4 regions of the Aliivibrio sp. A6 genome follow, and region 3 is predicted to be linked to each of the others. Evidence: predicted binding sites of a transcription regulator. Region 3 holds the regulator's gene; each other region holds the start of a gene.
The links. Region 3 encodes PurR, which represses purine synthesis genes. Its sites were predicted from a motif close to TNANGNAAACGTTTNCNTNA; they were not measured.
Positions count from the first base shown of each region.

Region 1: the regulator PurR is predicted to act here: its motif matches at 2,157-2,176, upstream of glpX (class II fructose-bisphosphatase).
Region 2: the regulator PurR is predicted to act here: its motif matches at 2,540-2,559, upstream of PVK70_RS03130 (phosphoribosylaminoimidazolesuccinocarboxamide synthase).
Region 4: the regulator PurR is predicted to act here: its motif matches at 2,774-2,793, upstream of ihfA (integration host factor subunit alpha).

Region 1 is NZ_JARACR010000021.1:49,669-54,908, reverse strand. It holds gene PVK70_RS13015 (1,4-dihydroxy-2-naphthoate polyprenyltransferase) at 1-468, shown strand, start outside; gene rraA (ribonuclease E activity regulator RraA) at 609-1,109, shown strand; gene zapB (cell division protein ZapB) at 1,625-1,867, opposite strand; gene glpX (class II fructose-bisphosphatase) at 2,234-3,241, shown strand; gene PVK70_RS12995 (DUF3135 domain-containing protein) at 3,948-4,301, shown strand; gene PVK70_RS12990 (5-carboxymethyl-2-hydroxymuconate Delta-isomerase) at 4,322-4,666, opposite strand; gene tpiA (triose-phosphate isomerase) at 4,940-5,240, shown strand, end outside.
Region 2 is NZ_JARACR010000003.1:166,006-171,245, forward strand. It holds gene PVK70_RS03115 (DUF342 domain-containing protein) at 1-1,334, opposite strand, end outside; gene PVK70_RS03120 (glutaredoxin domain-containing protein) at 1,401-1,688, opposite strand; gene PVK70_RS03125 (YggN family protein) at 1,709-2,455, opposite strand; gene PVK70_RS03130 (phosphoribosylaminoimidazolesuccinocarboxamide synthase) at 2,630-3,733, shown strand; gene PVK70_RS03135 (outer membrane beta-barrel protein) at 3,818-4,279, opposite strand; gene hrpA (ATP-dependent RNA helicase HrpA) at 4,389-5,240, opposite strand, start outside.
Region 3 is NZ_JARACR010000036.1:16,280-21,519, forward strand. It holds gene PVK70_RS16445 (hypothetical protein) at 1-56, opposite strand, end outside; gene torR (two-component system response regulator TorR) at 247-945, opposite strand; gene torD (molecular chaperone TorD) at 1,181-1,828, shown strand; gene purR (HTH-type transcriptional repressor PurR) at 2,102-3,109, shown strand; cyclic di-GMP riboswitch class I at 3,266-3,347, shown strand; gene PVK70_RS16465 (TfoX/Sxy family DNA transformation protein) at 3,474-4,061, shown strand; gene PVK70_RS16470 (hypothetical protein) at 4,272-5,009, opposite strand; gene PVK70_RS16475 (MGMT family protein) at 5,148-5,240, shown strand, end outside.
Region 4 is NZ_JARACR010000011.1:6,338-11,577, forward strand. It holds gene PVK70_RS08415 (M3 family oligoendopeptidase) at 1-1,061, opposite strand, end outside; gene PVK70_RS08420 (succinylglutamate desuccinylase) at 1,158-2,159, opposite strand; gene ihfA (integration host factor subunit alpha) at 2,356-2,652, opposite strand; gene pheT (phenylalanine--tRNA ligase subunit beta) at 3,208-5,240, opposite strand, start outside.

The DNA of each region.
Region 1 (5,240 bases), on a different contig from region 3:
CGTGGTTTGGGTGATATTTCAGTATTCATTTTCTTTGGTTTATTGGGTGTCGCAGGTACTTATTATCTGCACACTGGTCATCTCTCTTCAGCACTTTTCTTACCTGCTATCGCTTGTGGTTTATTAGCGGTCGCTGTATTAAACATCAATAACCTGCGTGACATTGAGAACGACGAAGCGTGTGGAAAAATGACATTAGTGGTTCGTATGGGCGGTGACTGGGGACGTAAATATCACGCGGTATTAATGGCGTTAGCTTTTCTCTGCCTAGCCATTTTTAGTGCCACCCAAATTCACTCACTGGTAGGTTGGTTATTTTTATTAGCAGGCCCATTCGCGCTTTATCATGTAATTTCTGTACTGCGCGCGCCTAATGGCGAAGCCATCCGACCAATGATGGGAACCGTGGTGCAATGTGCGTTATTCACTAATATCTTCTTCTCTGTTGGCCTATATTTATCAATATAACGTGAACTTCAATATATTGAATGAGGTCTAGTGTCATAAAGTTCGCATAACTTGTTACCCATCATAGTAATGACTTATTAAGCACGTATATTAAGTCATTACTAAAAGCTATTAACACCAACCAAAAGGTAGACATCATCATGGAATATAATACTTCAGCCCTTTGCGACATTTATTTAGACCTTGTAGATGTTGTTGAACCTATGTTTAGTCACTTTGGTGCAAAAACCTCTTTCTCTGGCCAAATTACGACCATCAAATGTTTTGAAGATAATGGCTTAATTAGCCGCGTTCTCGATGAAAAAGGCGAAGGCCGAGTACTATTAGTCGATGGTGGCGGTTCATTACGTCGTGCATTGATCGATGCCGACTTAGCAGCAAAAGCCGCTCACAATGGTTGGGAAGGCTTGGTTATCTACGGTTGTATTCGTGAAGTGGATTATCTAGAAGAAATTAATATTGGTATTCAAGCTCTAGCCTCTATTCCTGTTGGTGCTGCAAAACAGAACATTGGTGAAGTGGATGTCGCGGTTAACTTTGGTAGCGTGACTTTCTTACCTGAAGATCATCTGTATGCGGATTCGACTGGGATTATTATTTCTCAAGAGCCGTTAGAAGAGATGGGTGAGGAAGAAGTGTAGAGCAGACGGCTTCGCCTTTAGAGGTTAGAAGAGAGAGTTCAGATCGGTCGCAAGCTCCCTTGCTGGATTCAGGGGTGATCGTTGTGATTACAGCGATAAATACACAGTCTCCTCCCCTTAATAAGGGGAGGGTTAGGGAGGGGTTGTTCCGATAAAGGTTGAATTGAGTTAATAGTTAACTTTATTTATACGCTGTAAGTTCTTGACCCCCTCCCAGCCTCCCCCTTACTAAGGGGGAGGAGCTAAAAGCCAAAGCAACACTGTATTTCCTCCTGAAACCTGAGACCTGACCCCTCGCTTTTTGCTCTTATAGTCTCCAGTCAGCGCAGCGTATAGCTTCTAGCATAAAAAAACCGCAGATGCTTTCACACCTACGGTTTCAAATTCTTTCGCGAACCAATTCTCAATTTTTGATAAGTAAATCTTTCATCTTTAAGGCGGAGGCGCGGAGCTTATGATAATAAGTGAGCACCGACAACACAGAAGATGGAAGAATTACGACTCAAAAAATAGAATTACTCTACTTCGTCCATCTTACCTAACAGACCACGGATACGAGCTTCAAATTGCGCTTGCTCATCACGTGCACGCTGAGCTTCTTGCTCAACTTCAGAACGACCGTTATTTGCTTGCTCAAGATCTTGAGTTAGCGTTGCGTTCGTTTCTTTTAATTCTTCAACTTCCATTTGTAGCAGTGCGATTGTATCTACTGCCATTTGAACTTTAGCTTCTAGTTGTTCTAATATTTCTAAAGACATTCCTGCCACCTTAACTGTATTCGTCATTGAATATGCAGCGAATTAACTACTCACTACAAACATGTTTTCTATTCTACTCAGCAAATGCAATTCTGCCATAGTGTTATTACTGAAAATGCATCATTTGAACAAAAAAACGGCACATTTTACCAACATCTGACGTTCTTTCTTAAGATTAAAACGAACTTCATACTAAAACTAGATTTTTCAATTCATTATTTGAGTTAAAGCACGGCTTCTCTTCTATAAATCAAACGGATGAATTCTAAAAAAATCGAATCTTTACTCAAAAAGCAAACGTTTCCCTTTTTGTTATGCTAAAATCCTCGCGATTTTTACTTATTCATCGATTTATTCGGAGCAATTATGAAACGCGATTTAGCAATGGCTTTTTCTCGAGTTACTGAAGGTGCCGCATTAGCGGGTTACAAATGGCTTGGCCGCGGTGATAAGAACGCGGCTGATGGTGCTGCCGTTGAAGTAATGCGTACACTCCTGAACAAGACTGACATCAGTGGTGAAATTGTTATTGGTGAAGGTGAGATCGATGATGCGCCTATGCTATACATCGGTGAAAACGTAGGTACAGGTGGTGATGCTGTAGATATCGCTGTTGACCCAATTGAAGGCACTCGTATGACTGCGATGGGCCAATCAAACGCACTTGCTGTATTAGCTGCGGGTGAAAAAGGTAGCTTCTTAAAAGCCCCTGATATGTACATGGAAAAACTGGTTGTTGGCCCTGGTGCAAAAGGCGCTATCGATTTAGCACTACCTCTAGAAGAGAACCTAGTAAACATTGCAAAAGCATTAGGTAAGCCATTAGATACTTTGGTTGTAACAACACTAGCTAAGCCTCGTCATGACGAAGTAATCGCAAACATGCAGAAAATGGGTGTTCGTGTTTTTGCTGTGCCAGATGGTGATGTTGCCGCCTCTATTTTAACTTGTATGCCAGATAGCGAAGTTGACGTAATGTACTGCATCGGCGGCGCACCTGAAGGTGTGGTTTCTGCTGCGGTAATTCGTGCTTTAGATGGTGACATGCAAGCGCGTCTTCTTCCTCGTCATGAAGTAAAAGGCGATACTGAAGAAAACCGCATTCACGGTGAAGAAGAACTAAAACGCTGTGAAGAAATGGGCGTTAAAGCGAACGTTATCTTAAAGATGAGCGATATGGCTCGTAGTGATGATGTTGTTTTCGCAGCAACGGGCATCACTAAAGGCGACCTATTAGAAGGCATCACTCGCCAAGGTAATATCGCGACAACTGAAACGCTGCTTATTCGTGGTCGTTGTCGTACGATCCGTCGTATTAAGTCGATTCACTACTTAGAGCGTAAAGACAAAGAAGTTAGAGATATTATTCTTTAAGGGCTAAGAGCTAGACGCAACAAGTTGCTTGAGGGCGCTTCGCTTAAGGCGAACTTCGTTCTTGAGAATAAGAAGACCACAGAGTTTAATTAGCCTGTGGTCTTTTTTGTTTTAGGGAGTTCAGGTTTCAGAGATACTCATTGTGGTTACAGCGACAAAGAACGGTTCTCCCCCTTAATCACTATTGCTATGAGATCGATACAGTCAATACAAGGGGGAGCTAGAGGGGGTTGCTTATACATAACTAGAGACTATACGCAGCGCTAATTAGAAACTATAAGTGTAAAAGCGAGTACTAAATTCAGAATATGATTGCTGTGGTTAGAGTAGCAAAGAACAGTTCTCCCCCTTAATCGTTAGGGTTATGAGATAGACATAGTCAATATAAGGGGGAGTTAGAGGGGGTTGGTTACACCATATTTATGTTATTTAGATAAACCAAGATTCATCACTTACAACCCCTCCTAGCCTCCCCTTATATCAACATCACTAAACTCAACAATATATCAATCAAGGGGAGGAACTGTATTTCGTTCGCTGTAACCAAAAGCAACCACCTCTGAACCCTTTAAGCGAAGCGATCTGAATTCTGCTCTTTACTCTCAAAAGTGAGACAAAGTTTCAATATCCCCTATTCCACTTTCTCAAAATAATAAAACCCCAACTAAGCTGAATCTATTGATACAGAAAGACAAGGAGTTAGCCAATGCCGCATTCATATCATCATATAGAAATCCCCTCATTTGATGAGCTCAAAGCCTTAGCGGAAAGATCCCCAGAGCAACTAGAAGCATTACGCCATCAACTGAGTATGGAGTTTATTGACAGTTTACCAGAAGAACATCAAGGACCACTGCTGGCACAACAAAGTCACATCGAACGAATCATCGAACGAGGCAATAACCCAAATCACATCAACATCTTATTAGGGAGAGAGCTCGGTAAGCAGTTTGTTCGTTTTGCTGATTCATTAAATAAACCCATTGATGAGCATCAAGCGGCAGATGTCATTCAATTTCCAAATGCCAATAATCGCTCATCAAATAATACGAAGCATTAAAAGAGGGTTTGTTTTGTTTTCTATCCTACTTTTTGAAAGCTCTCTTGCTCCATATCTCTCACATTGATGGTTAAACTATCAATGTGATTGGCTTGCTCTACTAATACATCCATTAATCCGCGACTTAATTCTCGCTTCTGCTCTGGCGTTCTTCCCGATAATAACTCTACCGTTATATGAATAAAATCAGCACTGTTACCCTTATCACCCACCAACCAAGAATGAACGCGGATCGCACGAGACTTCACATCATTAACTGAAAACAACTCTGACTCTATCGCCACCTGATGCAGATCTTCTAACAACCCCTGCGTATTTAAACGATCCTCAGCTGAGTTTGAATATTCCATGATTAAGTGCGGCATTATTACTTCCTTTTCATACTGCGTTAAATGAATGATTATTTTTCCATCATTCAGTGAAAGCGCGTAAGTTACAATCTCCTCAATATAAAAGTGCCTAATGAATCACACTTAAGAACGAGCGAAAATCTCATCTATTCAGTTAATAATCTTTCGCACTTCGAAATAAAAGCGCTAAAATTATGCATAAAAATGATTTTAGACACTAAATCTGTCGTAAAATCTGTTATATTTTTACGCAAGTTTTTTACATTAATTTGAATTGGAGAGAATCCTATGCGTCATCCTGTAGTTATGGGTAACTGGAAACTAAACGGCAGCAAAGAAATGGTTGTTGAACTACTAAACGGTCTTAATGCTGAACTTGAAGGCGTTACAGGCGTAGACGTTGCAGTTGCTCCACCAGCACTTTTCGTTGACCTTGCTGAGCGTACACTTACTGAAGCTGGCAGCGCAATCATCCTAGGTGCTCAAAACACTGATCTAAACAACAGCGGTGCATTCACTGGCGACATGTCTCCAGCTATGCTTAAAGAGTTCGGTGCAACTCACATCATCATCGGTCACTCTGAGCGTC
Region 2 (5,240 bases), on a different contig from region 3:
TGAGCAGCTTTATATTTTGCATTCAGATCAGCAATGTTTTCTTTATACTTATCGAAGCGTGTAAAGGCTTTGACTAAGGTTTCTGTACCTGCTGTTGCACCTAAATTCACCGTTGTAATGGTTGAGCCTGCGTATACTTCCCCGCCAACAATCGAACCATTTCGACCTGATTTGTCCATAACCGTAACGGAACTTTTACTCTTAACAAAGCTCTGAATGGAATGTAGACCTAACTCAATATCACCTGACGCTTGCAGGTTAGCTGACTGCACAAATTTTGAGGTAATTTTACCACCTGCTTTAACAAAACAGGTATGTTCTTCACCATCTTCTACTTGGTGACCAATGATGCCTTTCATGGCAATTACATCACCATGCGCTTGTACATCAGCTGATTCAATAAAGCCACCGACAGTGACGCTGCCAGTTGCTTTTACGATCATGTCTGCGGCAATATCGCCACTAACAATAACACTGCCTTTAAATTTCACATGGCCGGTTGAGATATCGACATTATTTAAACACAGTACATTATCAACATCTGCCCCATCTTGGTTAATCCAAGGCATGCCTGATGTTTCTGCTATCACTAACTCAGGATCATCTGGAGAAATAGTTGCGCCTTTACCAGCACGAAGCTTTGTATTTTTACCAGGCGTAGCAGGGATCACTTCACCTGTAACAGTAAAACCATCAGTGCCTGTTGTTGGAGGGATACGACGAATTAACTCATCACCTTCAACGACCGTGATCGTTTCACCCAAATCTCGCATATCGACTTTATCTTCTTCCCCTTCTTTTTCCTGAGGCTTTAATGCTTGCTCACGAAAATCTTCAACAAGAGGAACAAAGCTTGCGTTTACACCATCAATTGGCTCTTTACCTTTAGCAACAACAAGAGAAACTTTCTCACCTGCTGTTAGGTTACGGCTCAAAAACATAACTTTCTTTAGTGCATTCTTACTAATACCACGAGTGACTTCCATGTTTGTAAGTGCTGAGATGATATCGCTACTTTGAATATCACGCCCACCGTAAGCACCAATTACTGCCATCGTTGCTTTCATATCACGCTCTTCTAACGCAAGAAATACTTCCGCATCACGGCGCTCGGCAACTTGACGGTTTTGATGATTAGTGATCATTCCACTTTTCATATCATGAATAATTGAGGTAATGCTCTTCTCATCAAAAAAGAAGCCTGTTGCACCTATCTCTTCTAATGAATCTTTAAACCCTTTTAGAGTCGGTTCAGCATCCGGCTGAAAATTTTCAGGAAAACGCAAAACAACTGCATTATTATCCTGTATTAACGTTAGAAGAGAATCCCACATATCCATCACTCATAGTATTTATTACGCTTATAATTTTGACGTAAATATTAATTAGTTAACTGTATTCTACAGTTCAAAAGCATCGAGATCCATGTCAGTCTCTTGACGCTCATAAAACGCCACTAAATCGTCATGTCCACCGATGTATTTCCCATCCAAGTAAATTTGAGGGACGGTATTTACCGCAATCCCTTCTTTCTCTTGAATTAATGACACCATTTCATCTTTGCTTAAATCAACATCTAAGGTTAATACCTTATAAGCTATATTCTTATCGTCAAAGATCGCTTTGGCTTTAACGCAAAATGGACATACCGTTTTAGAAAATATAATGGTTTGAGTTGTATCGATCATTTTTTGTCTCTTTTTTTAAATTAAATGGTAAAAACTGGGTATGGTTGCAGTTCAGGGATCAATTGATGCAGCGTTTTTTCTTCTTCCGCTATCTCTTTTGCTGAATCACAGAGTTCTTGAGCGTCTTCTTTTATTTCTTTACTATGTTCACTCATTTTGGCTTTAATTGAAGTTTGAACCTCAGAAAATTGCTGCTGTAACTCCGAAAAGTTAAGTTCACCATTTTGCATTTTGTCAGACAGTGAATTAAATACGCTAGCAAATAGCTCTTTATCCAAGCTTTGAATCATCACTTCGAAATCACTTTTCCATGTTGTATCGACTTCTTTAAAAAAGTCATGCTCAAGCACTAAGTCTTTTCCTTTGTAAAATTTTTGCTTTGCTGTTACACCATATTCATCAATTTTGTTCTTAACTGAATCAAAAGAGCCTTCAGCATCAAATGAGTTCTCTATTTCGTTCACAAAATCGTTGGCAGCGGCGATACCTTTATCAGCAAAATCAATCACTGAAGGCATATAACTAGCCACTTGTTGTTGATATTTTTCAATGGCTAATTTCTGCTCTTGTGTTAAGTCAAGTTCGTCACCATTAACAAAGACACGGCCGTTTTGGTCAATTCTCAATTTATCTTGAGCTTTATCTACTTTTACTTCACCTGTTGGCGTTAGTAGCAGATCATTTTCTACTGTCACTGGACACATAGCCGCCCAAGTATTACTTGTTACAACTAACATACCTAAAGCAATGATTTTTTTACTTAGCATAAGCGCCCTATTGATTGATTTTTTCCTTTCGCTGAGTGTAACTGATCGACACTCATTAGCTCAACTCGGATTTTTAATACAAAAAATAGCAAACGTTTGCTTTTATTCTGGTAGTCATAAATAGTTCTGGTATGATGCTCCCTGTATTTAAATCGTTTATATAGGAATTCTATAATGAGTCTTTCCGAACAAGTACTTGCTATTAATGATGATCTGCCGATCCGCACTGATAAACCAGTACACAGTGGTAAAGTACGCTCTGTATATTGGTTAACAGAAGAAGACAGTCGTCGCCTTATTAAAGAAAAAGGCTACAACGTTGCCGCAGATGCACCTCTTGCCATCATGGTTATCAGTGACCGTATTTCAGCATTCGATTGTATTTGGCACGGCGAAGGTGGACTTAAAGGAATTCCTGGTAAAGGCGCTGCATTAAATGCTATCTCTAACCATTGGTTCCAATTATTTAAAGATAACGGGCTTGCTGATAGCCATATTCTTGATATTCCTCATCCATTTGTGTGGATAGTGCAAAAAGCTAAGCCTGTTATGATTGAAGCGATTTGTCGCCAATATATTACTGGGTCAATGTGGCGTGCATATACAAATGGTGAGCGTGAATTCTGTGGTATTCAAATTCCTGAGCGTTTAGAAAAAGACGAACAATTACCTGAATTGCTACTAACACCATCAACCAAAGGTGTTTTAAAAGGCATTGATGGCGTACCGGAAGTTGATGATGTAAATATCACTCGTAAAAACATCGAAGATAACTACGCTAAGTTTAATTTTTCTTGCGAAGAAGACATCGCATTATATGAGAAATTATTAAAAGAAGGCTTTGCCGTTATTTCAAAAGCATTAAACAAAATCGACCAAATCTTTGTCGATACTAAATTTGAATTTGGTTACGTTAACGATGCTGAAGGTAATGAAAAACTGATTTATATGGATGAAGTAGGTACGCCTGATTCTTCTCGTATTTGGGATAAAAACGCCTATCGCTCAGGGCACATTATCGAAAACTCGAAAGAAGGCTTCCGTCAGTTTTTATTAAATCATTTTGATGAGCCTGATATCTTATTAAATAAGAATCGTATGGATGAACGCTCAGCATTAGCTCAAGATAATGCGCTTCCGCTAGAGGCAATGATGGAGCTATCAAAAACGTATTTGGATATAGCCGCTAAAATCACTGGCGCTCCAATTTCGCTTAGTGATAATCCAAAAGCCGAAATTATCAAGGTACTGAAAGAAGAGTATCAATTAGTTGATTAACTTTTAGTTTCTCTATCTTATGAATAAAAAATGGCGACCGCATTGGTCGCCATTTTTGTATTTATTGTTCTAATAATCAGATGATTATAGGAAGTGCACTGTTAGGTTAACAGATGCGAAATCGATGTTTTCATTGCCAACCGTAAAGTTGTTGTAACCTGCACCAACAGTAAACATTGGTAAGATGTTGTATTCAATACCTAAACCAAAGAATGGATCAACGCCGTCATCGTTATAGCCACCAGACATATCCCAGCTATGCAGACCCGCTTTACCATAAACGTGTAATGGACCAAAGTCGATGCTTGGTTTAACTGCAAAGTTTACAGAAGTTACGTCTACGTTGTGGTAAGAACCTAGGTTCCAAGCACCCATTTCTAAACCAATGAAAGGAAGAATACCAGTACCAATATGTGCACCGTATACCGTTGAGCTATCACCAGCATAATCAGCAGAACCAGCTTGTAGGCCACCGTAAATTAGAGAATCCGCAGCAGCAGTTACTGATACGCTTGCTAAAGCTAACGCTAAAAGTGTCTTTTTCATTTTCAATCCTATTTTTCAAAAAGGGAGCGGCAATCTTTGCCGCTCTTTTTAATCTTATTTATAGTAAAGCAATTAATATGCCGGAATTACCTATAGTCTAGGGGATACCTTAGCAATCAGCAATGGCATTTTTGACTCGTTTATCAGAAACTGGATACGGTGTCCCAAGTTGCTGTGCAAAATAGCTCACTCGCAGCTCTTCAATCATCCATCGAATCTCTTTGACTTTATCTGGAATTGGTTGCCCTTTAGGAATTTTATTTAATAACTCTTTGTAGTCATTATTAATCCCTTCCACTTTAAGTAGATGCATTCGATCTCGATTAGGGTCAATTGGTAATTTTTCCATTCGACGCTCAATCGCTTTCATATAACGATGAATATCTGCTAATCGCTTCCAACCACACTCTGTCGCGAATCCTTTAAAGATAAGGTTCTCGATTTGTGCTTTGATGTCAGAAAGTGCAAATGCCATGCTTAAATCAACACGACCTTTTAACTTTTTCTGGATCTGGAACGCTGTGGTCAAAATCGTTTCAACTTGTTTTGCTATCTCAACAACCGTATCGCCCAGCTCAGCGCGAATGTACTCTTTCATTTTCTCGAATGCTTCAGGCTCCCACGCAAGGCCACCCTTCTCTTCGATTAATTTATCAATACCGCAAGCAATACAGTCATCAATCAGGTCCATTACTCGACCATATTGGTTAAAGTACAGCCCTAGTTTTGACTTATTTGGTAAATTGCTATGCAGGTACTTAATTGGCGATGGTACATTAAGAAGAATTAAGCGACGCTGGCCTGCCTTCATTGCATTATGTTGTTCTTCTTCTGTTTCAAACAGTTTTATTTCAACGCTGTCTTTACCATCAACAATCGCTGGATACGCTTTTACTTCAAAGCCACCACGTTTCTGCTTATAAAGCGTTGGCAGTTCACCAAAGCTCCATGTTTTAAGCCC
Region 3 (5,240 bases):
CCCACCACACCAACTAATGCTGAGGCAATCACTGCCACTTTGAAATATTGTTTCATCCTAAACCTATTAATAATTATGTTTGAATAGACAAGCGCAAGCACTCTAGGCTTATTTTATTATAAAAAACATTTTTAATCAGCTTTTCTTATAGATGAGTCACTAATTACATTGACAACTAAATAGGCAATAAAAAAGCCACTCAAATTCTGAGTGGCTTTTGATAAAATAAAAATAACTTAGGAGAGGTTAATCTCCTGCAAACATATAGCCTTCGCCATGAACAGTAACAAAAATTTGTGGATTTTTAGGGTCCATTTCCATTTTTGCACGCATTCTACGGATCAATACATCAATTGTTCTGTCATTTGGCGCATCTACTCGATGACTTATCATATTCAAAATACGCTCACGTGATAGAACGGTATTAGGATATGACGACAGCGCAACTAACAACTCATATTCTGCTTTTGTTAATTTTACTGGCTCACCATTATTTGATAATGCTCGACGTTGAATATCAAATGTCCACTCGCCAAAACGAACTACATTTGATTCATCTAACTCTGCCGGTTCATTAGCTAATGACATACGCCAAAATAAGTTTTTAACTCGGACTAAAAGTTCACGTAGCTCAACAGGTTTTGTGACGTAATCATCAGCACCCATTTCCAAGCCTACAATTCGATCAATACTATCAGTTCGTCCTGTAACAAGAATAATACCAATATTAGATTGGCTACGCAGTTCGCGTGCCAACAATAAACCATCCTCTCCTGGTAGGTTTATATCAAGCATAATTAAATCAACTTTTTGTTCAGCCAAAATAGTTCGCATTTCTGCACCTGTTTCAGCCTCGCTCACTTGATATCCCTCGGCTTCAAAATAGCCTACAAGTTTAGAGCGAGTTACCACTTCGTCTTCAACAACTAAAATGTGATAGCTCATAATTTTCTCTTTTTATGGTTATTTGGATGGTTCTTATCTTATTCTATTCATATTTTGTAATAATGCCAATTTTCAATTGATATATCTGTGATTTGTTTGATTCAAAACAAATCTTAACCAAAATTCGGCTTTAATCTTTACATATATATTTATACACGCTGTTAATGATAGGTGCTATTCCTTTTCACACTTATCCAGTACAATTCCCATATAAATTTTTTGGAGTGACGAATACATGAACGAATTGACTGCATTTAACGAACAACGCGCTGAAATTTACTGGTGGTTATCAAGTTTATTAACAAGCGAATTAACCGCAGAACAATTAGAAGAATACAATAGCTTTGAAGTTCGTACATTTTTATCAAACTTAGCTGAAACCGCAGAATTATCTAGCTCAGTGAGTGCTCTAATTGAAAAGTTAAATCAATTACAAAAACGTGAAGACGCACAACTTGAACTTTCTGCCGACTTTTGCCAAGCTTTTTTAGGTTCAGATAAAAGCAGTGCCCTACCTTATGCATCACTATACCTTGATAAATCAGGTCTTTTGAATGCAAAACCAGCACAAGAAATGCGTGCACTATTAGAGAAATATAACATCGCACAAAAAGCTGAATTTAATGAGCCTGCCGATCACATTGCCATTGAACTTGATTTTCTTGGTAATTTAATCGTAATGACAAACCAACAAGCTTCTGAAGAAGAATTTGAAGCTTACATGGCCGCTCAGTTAAACTTCATTAATGAGCAACTCTTATCATGGACACCACGCTTTAGCCAAATCTGCCAAGAGCGAGATGAGTTCGGCTTCTACGCAGCGGTTACACATTTCTTAGTGACGTTCTTACAGTTAGATGCTGCATTCCTTACTGGTGAGTAATTGAGTCACTCATTTTGATGATATAAATTAACAAGTACGTGATATAAATCAGATTACAACTAGAATTTATGAAATCAATAATTGTTTGCACTATACTTTACCTATAGTATGTGTACGCAAACGATAAAATTAAAACATTAAATAAAAGCCGCATTTTTAGCGGTTTTTTTCATTTATCAGGGCCTATTTATCTTCCATCAGTTCTTTAAAAGAGCAACACCTATTTTGTTGGAACATAAATAGCCCCTTATTTAACTATGTTAAGGCTTAAATATGGCTACAATTAAAGACGTTGCAAAATTAGCAGCGGTATCAACAACAACCGTATCTCACGTAATAAATAAAACTCGCTTCGTTGCTGAAGCAACACAAAAACGCGTGTGGGAAGCTGTCGACGAATTAAATTACGCACCAAGTGCCGTAGCTCGTAGTTTAAAATGCAACACAACACGAACTATCGGTATGCTAGTAACGCAATCATTCAATCCTTTTTTTGCAGAAGTAATGCACGGTGTTGAAAATTACTGTTACAAGCAAGGCTACACATTGTTTATGTGTAATACCGAAGGTGATCTAGAAAAGCAAAAACATTACATCCGTATGCTGGCAGAGAAACGAGTAGATGGCTTACTTGTTATGTGTTCTGATCTAAATGAGCAACTTCTTGCTCTTCTTGAGAAAAACACTGAACTACCTATGGTTATCATGGACTGGGGCCCAGACAGCCCACACACAGATAAAATCATTGATAATTCAGAAAAAGGTGGTTACTTAGCGACTAAACATTTGATTGAAAAAGGTCATACTGAAATCGCATGCATTACTGGTCAAGCAGATAAGGCAACGTGTAATGAGCGAATCCATGGTTTTAAACGTGCGCATGAAGAGGCAGGATTAGCCTTTAATCCAAATTGGATTTTAGAAGGTGATTTTGAATGTGCTTCTGCAGCTAAAGCGATAGATAAACTAATCGCAATGGACAAACAGCCAACGGCTATATTCTGTTTCAATGACATTATGGCATTAGCCGCGATTAGTCGAATTAAACAGTCTGGTTTACGTGTACCTGAAGATATCTCAGTGATTGGATATGATAATATTGAGTTATCTGCTTATTTCTCTCCACCACTCACTACAATTCATCAACCTAAGCGAAGAGTCGGAAAAACCGCGGTTGAAATTTTATTAGAGCGTATAAAAGATAAACATCACGAGCGTCGTATTTTTGAAATGCAGCCTGAAGTAGTATCTCGAAATAGTGTTTTTGATAAGACTAAATAATAAAGTTTAAATTTACAAAACAAGAACAATCAACGTCATTCTCAAGGAAAAGTTGAACCAACTTAACAAAAATGACGTTAATTTTATGGAGCAAGATCACATTTTTTGATTTTTTTTGGTCTCTTGACTTATTGATTGCTATATCATCATCCAAAGTCACGAACAGGGCAAACTGTGCGAAAGTGCAGGACGCAAAGCTTCCGGCCTAAGTTTTATATAGGGTAGCGGGGTTGCCGATGGCAAGTATTCTTTTATGCATTGTTAATTTTTACTTTAAAATAACAATTCTATATTTTGAACTTGCTACTATTTCCTCGGGCTCAGTTGTTTAGTGACATAGACTTACTAACCGAGAATTATTGCAATGGATAAACCAGTACTAAAAGAATCACTCCGTCTCCTCTCCTCTCTAGGAAAGATCACTTCACGTTCTATGTTTGGTGGTTTCGGTATATTTATCGACAGCACTATGTTCGCACTTGTCGTTCAAGATAAGCTGCATTTAAGAGCAAGTGATGACACTATCAACTTATTTAAAGAGCAAGGATTTGAACCATACGTTTATAAAAAACGTGGTTTTCCTGTCGTGACCAAATATTTTGCAATTTCAGCAGAATGTTGGGAAGAACCTGATTCAATCTTATTACAAGCGGTTATCGCTCTAGATGTCGCTAAAAAAGATAAAGAAAAACAGAAATCAGAAGGTCCATCTCGAATTAAAGACCTACCAAATTTACGATTAGCAACAGAACGAATGCTTAAAAAGGCAGGTATTAATACTGTTGAAGAACTTCGTGATACAGGGTCAGTTAACGCATACAAAGCCATTCAACAAACGCACTCTAGCAGTGTGAGCGATGAATTACTTTGGTCTCTTGAAGGTGCTATAAAAGGCACTCACTGGTCTGTTATTCCATCAGCGACCAGAGATGAATTAAGAAAGCAACTATAGATTAACTCGCTGTTATTACCAATTTTATACCAATCTACATAAGTATTTGATCATTCTTGCTTGTTAAAATCGATTATATCTGCGTTATAAATTTTGTAATTAGAACCACTAGTTACTGTAATTTATGCCTTGCTCTAATCGATTTTTCCTACGCAATTATCTGATCAACTATTTATCCAGAATGGTATTACTTCTAAATAGATGGTGAACCTAATCTGTTGGTTCATCATCTACCTGCATCATAAAATCAGTTATCCAACCAATCATTAAAATCATCAACCACGAGACCATCACAGAGGTAGGTACCTCGAACTTGGGTGAAATAATTAAGGTGGCAAATGCTATAACCGGTAAAAGCCATGACAGCATAGTAAGCCAATCACGATACTTTGAGCTACCAACACTCTGTAAACAAACAATAAGACCAGTAATAGACAGAGCTACCAATGCCGCATGTTGCAAGCCACCTATCCATAATGGAACGACCAAAACCAGAGGCCACCACGCATTTCGATTCACTGGTTTCCAACTTCTCGCCGCTACCCAAACTAAAATAACACTGATAATCTGAATCAATGTTAAAGACGCAGCCCCTTCTAATTTGCCTTCATACTGCAACGCCATTATTCCAGCTTCCATCGCCACCACTACTGCAATAATAAAAGCGATTAAATGGATACTTTTTCGTCGTGAAAAGACCACCATCAACAATGGAAATAGAGTCCAAACAGAGATAGATAACGATAAAGGCTGCTCACTTAATGTCCAACCAAATAGCGAAATACCACTCACTAACACCCAAGTAGCCACGCCCCCTAGAGGAATTAACCACAGCATTGGAATAGCCAGAGCCAACAAAGGAAGTTCACCTCCGCTAATCCCAAAAGCCAATACGCCAACAACAACAAGTAGAATACTTAATATAATTGATAATACAGTCAAAACCATCTTCTCCCTCCTTGGTATCAAGCGGTTTACTTTGTTACTATTTCAGTTTAGCGGTAATAATTAGCTTTATCACTGACTCACCTCACTTTTCTAAGATAATACTTATCTGAATTGGCACGCATTAAGGTATTCATTTCAATGGACGAATTTGCTCAAAATATTTATACAAATCTATATTATGTGCCAAAGGGCCGAGTGATTACTTATGGACAACTTGCAACATTGGCAGGC
Region 4 (5,240 bases), on a different contig from region 3:
CCAAGACGTTTAGTTTCTTGTGGTGCGGCATCAATCCAGCCATTTTTAACCATCAAATCAACAAAATCTGCCATCTCTTGAGACACACCAGCAAAAGCGTCTTTTATGATGTCAATGGCTTCATCAAAGCTGTAATTAGAGGCCTCTCCTACTAATGGTGGCATTGACGCTTGTTGATCCCATGGCGTTAACTGCTCAGTTCCAAACATTTTTGCCATTAAGCGTCCTGCTTTTTGTCCTACTGCGCGGTTCTTTTTTGCTACCGAGATCATGCTATCCAGCGTTTGTTGCTCAATACGGCTACCATGTAGGCTTGGTTCAAGAAAATGCAGCTTATTCGCAGCGCTACGCTTTTGGTATTCTGTTAAACGCCAACCTGCCAGTGCATTTAAGATGGCCGAAAAGCTTTCTTGGTTTTGTTTCATTGCCAACTGTATTGCACGCCATGCAGGCTCTCTACGTAGTGTATCGCTGCCATAGAGAATACTTGCCGCTTGAGACAACCCAATGGTTTCCTCTATTCCATTTGGAAGTTGCAGTGTCACTTTCATAGAGCCTGTAATATTGTCATACAAACGACCCCAGGCATTTTTACCATCAACACTCATGGCTGATAATAACTGCTCTTCTTTCACGCTTAGTCTTGTCGTAACCAGTTTTCTTTCTTCTTCAAGCAGGAAACGTTGTGCTTCTAATTCATCGTTTAGTGACAATACTTGTTCAAAGCATTCCGTTGGCGCATTTACAATCGCATCTAGATACGGGCTAAAAGCTTGAGACAGATCCGACGCAAGTTTTGTTACTTGGTTAACTAATGCTTTGGCTTGAGAATTTGATGCATCCACAGAAGCGATGCAGTTACCATAGCTCCCCACCGTGGCCAGTTGCACAGAAATGGATTCTTTCTCAATAATCGCCTGCTGCAACCCATCAACGTTGACATTAATATCATCAGCAGCGAAATGAAGAATACGCTCTTCAATTGAAATAATGGTATTTGCTAGCTTTGGATCATCAAGCGATTGAAATGCGATAGAGAGGTCCCAACTTGGTGCTGTCATTATCATGTCCTTTTATTTTGTTTTTTACATCATAACAATTGAATTCATTGGATAAAGGATTTATTGATAGAGACGCATTTTTTAAGTTAATTCGTCTTAATTTTCTATTTTTTGAACCAACAAACACGCCCTGTGTCCGTTTTCTACTTTCGCATTTGGAAACACAACACTTTCGCCACCACGTTGAGCCCGGTATTTAACCCCTTCATCTTCGGCAAGTAATTCATTCTCGTTAAATTGAGTAAAGTTCGCTAAGTCAGATGGAAAGTGAAATTCAAACTGCTCACTGTGTTTCATAATGCTTCGGGTTACTTGGTATTCAATGACACTCGATATAACCTTCTCATTATCTGTATGGCTATCATGGCTAATAAAATGTCGGAGTTCTTTTTCAAAATCAGCCAGTAAGGTTAAGTCATTTTCGCCCATTTTTGCCACTTTACCTAGCTCAACAGTCGCAGCATGAGCACCATGATGCTCTGCACTGTACCAACTAAAGGTTGATGCTGGCGCTTCTGAAAATAAGCAGGCTTCGATTTTACTTTGTGATAAAAAGCGAAGTAATGGATCTGATCTTTTATAATGCCTGTTATATGGATGAATTGCAAAAGTGTAATGCTGCGATGAACGAATTGCACAATGGAGATCTAAATGCCATTTTTCTTGTGCGTCATGTTTGGTAAAAAAGCGGTCCACACTTTCCATCAGTCTATTCGCTAAGGCTACTTCTACAACGCTATCGTCAGGGGTTTGATACCCGCTAAATAAACGATTCAAATTTGTATCAATAAATCGAGTATGTTGGTGTGTTGCTGCAGGATGTCCATAAATAAATAAACAAGGTTGAGTCAATGAGAGCTTACCGCTTTGAATATCTTCAATGATAGTATCAAGCAGTTCTATTGGAGATGTTTCATTACCGTGAACCCCCGATGACAATACAACAGCACGGTTAGAGGTAAAATCTAAACTTGGAACAAACTCTACGACACCTCGGCTATGATAAATAACCAGAGTGCCATCCGTAAGTAACCAACTTTTTTCTTTTACAGAGACAGATAAATCTAAGGTATTTTGAATAAATGAAATATGATCCATTGGTACTTCTCTTCCTTGGTAAAATATTCAACCAAAAAACTGTACCATTTACGTTAATGTTATTTAACAAAATACAAACAATTGTGTGAGTTCAAACACAATGGAATTCTAAGTTAAAAAAATGAAGGCAATAAAAAAGCTGCATAACAAATAATTGTCATACAGCTTTCATTCTCTTCAGCCAAAGATGGCAAGATTATTTTTCTACTGGTAGATTCTCAACGCGAGCTTTCAGTTTCTGGCCCGGTTTAAATGTTACTACGCGGCGTGCAGAAATTGGAATATCTTCCCCAGTTTTTGGGTTACGTCCAGGTCGCTCACTCTTTTCGCGTAAGTCAAAATTACCAAATCCAGATAATTTAACTTGCTCACCACTCTCTAGAGCTTGCTTAATCTCTTCGAAAAATACTTCTACCGTTTCCTTGGCGTCGCGTTTACTTAATCCAACTTTTTCAAATAAGGTCTCAGCCAAATCAGCTTTAGTGAGTGCCATAAAAACTACCCTCAAGTTACGTTAGACAGAGCTACAGTATTTACTGTAACTGGAAACTGAACAGTTAGAACAACAACTTAACATTCGTTCAACTCTTGACAGTGTATGCCAACTGACTGATTTTCGCCAACTTTTTTCTCAAAAATCATGATGCATTTATGAGATGGCGATCAAATTTATAAGCTTAATCTACTTAGATATCTTATATCAGCCTAACCTAAGTCATTGATTTAGTATATACCACTAATAATACATGGTTATTTAGAATATTCGTTCGTATGTAAAATTGTGATGCTGCCCAAATAATTATTAACAAATTTGAAAGTAAGCCATCTGTTTGATTGTGAACAAGTAAGCTTTAGGCCTCTATTACTATCTTCTAATCTATAGATACTAATCGAGTTTTTCTTCAGCATTATATACTAGACTGCTGCTTTCTCTCTTGCTTGGCCTAAAACGTAAATCTTTACCTCCGCGTTATTTTATAATAAAAAAATCCAGTACCAACAAACGTCAGTACTGGATTTTATATTCTTCTGTTAAAAAAGAAGTGTATTAGTCACGCAGTGTTGCTGAGAACTTCTCACCAATTGCAGCAACAATAGCGTCAACAGCTGAAGTGATATCAGCCTCTTCTAGCGTACGCTCAACAGATTGAAGTGTCAGTGCGATTGCAAGACTCTTCTTACCTTCTTCAACGCCTTGACCACGGTAAACATCGAACAGTTTCGCGCTAGTTAATAGCTCGCCGCCTGATGCTAAACATTCAGCAACGATATCACCAGAAGCAATAGCCTCGTCTGCAACGATCGCGATATCACGACGGTTTGCAGGGAACTTAGATACTGATGCAGCTTCTGGGATAACGCGAGTATTGATTGCGTCCCACTCGATTTCAAACATGATTGTACGACCGTTTAAGCCAAACTTACGCTCTAACTCTGGGTGTACTGTACCAATGAAACCAACTTCTTTTCCGCCAACAACGATAGCTGCTGTTTGGCCTGGGTGAAGTGCTGGGTGTTTAGCGGCTTTAAACTCATACGCTAATTCGTTAGCAGTTAGTTCAAGAACAGCCTCTAAATCGCCTTTAAGGTCGAAGAAATCAACCGTGTTTGTTGCGATATCCCAGTGTTCTTCACCACGAGTACCAGCGATGATACCAGCAAGCATCATTTCTTGACGCATGCCGTTTTCTGCTGATTCTTCAGGAATAAAACGCAGACCAGATTCGAATAAACGAACGCGTGGTTGCTGACGTTTTTGGTTATGAACAACAGTGTTGATCAAACCAGTCCATAGGCTTAGACGCATTGCTGACATGTCAGCTGAAATTGGGAATGGCAGAATTAACGGCTCAATCTCAGGCACGATCAGTTTTTGTTGCTCAGGCTCTACAAAGCTATAAGTAATTGCTTCGTGGTAACCACGGTCAACAAGAAGATCACGAACACGCTTAAGCGGTTGGTTTGCTTCTTTGTGATCGTTCATGTTTAGTGCAGCAACAGGTGCTTGGTTTGGAATGTTATTGTAACCGTAGATACGACCTACTTCTTCAATTAGGTCTTGCTCGATTGCAATATCAAAACGCCATGATGGAGATGTTGCTGTCCAGCCTGTGTCTGTCGTTTCAACAGAACAACCTAGACGCGTTAAGATCTCAACCACATCTGTTGATGGGATGTGATGACCTAATAGACCATCTAACTTGCTACGACGTAATTCAACCGTGTTTGCAGTTGGAAGATCAGCGTCAGATTCTGCTGCAGAGATAGGAGCTACTTCGCCACCACAAAGTTCAACAAGAAGCTGTGTTGCACGCTCCATCGCTGTTGCTTGTAATGTAGAGTCAACGCCACGCTCAAAACGTAGAGAAGAATCAGTGTGTAGACCGTATGCACGCGCACGACCACGAATGTGATCAGGTGCGAAGAATGCACACTCAAGCATGATGTCAGTTGTTTCAGAAGTAACACCAGACTCTTTACCACCAAAGATACCAGCGATTGCTAATGCTTTGTTTTGGTCTGCAATCACTAATGTATTGTGGTTTAGCTTCGCTTCGTTTCCATCAAGAAGAGTTAGTTTCTCATCTTGTTCAGCCATACGAACCACAATGCCGCCGTCGATCTTAGACAGATCAAACGCGTGCATTGGTTGCCCTTGCTCAAGCATTACGTAGTTTGTAATATCAACAATCGCATCGATTGAACGGATACCACAACGACGCAGTTTCTCTTGCATCCAGATTGGTGTTTCAGCTTTTGCATTTACGTTCTTGATTACACGACCAAGGTAACGTGGACACGCTTCAGTTGCTTTAACTTCAATAGAAACCGTATCTTCAATGCTTGTTGCTACTGCTTCAATAGTTGGTTCAACTACGTCTGCACGGTTAAGAACACCTACTTCACGAGCTAAACCACGAATGCTAAAACAGTCAGCACGGTTTGCTGTTAAGTCAACATCAATAGCAACATCGTTAAGTTCAAGAAGCTCACGAACGTCCATACCTAATGTAGAGCCTTCAGGTAATTCTAAAATACCGTCAGATTCAACATCAATACCTAGCTCAGAGAAAGAACAAA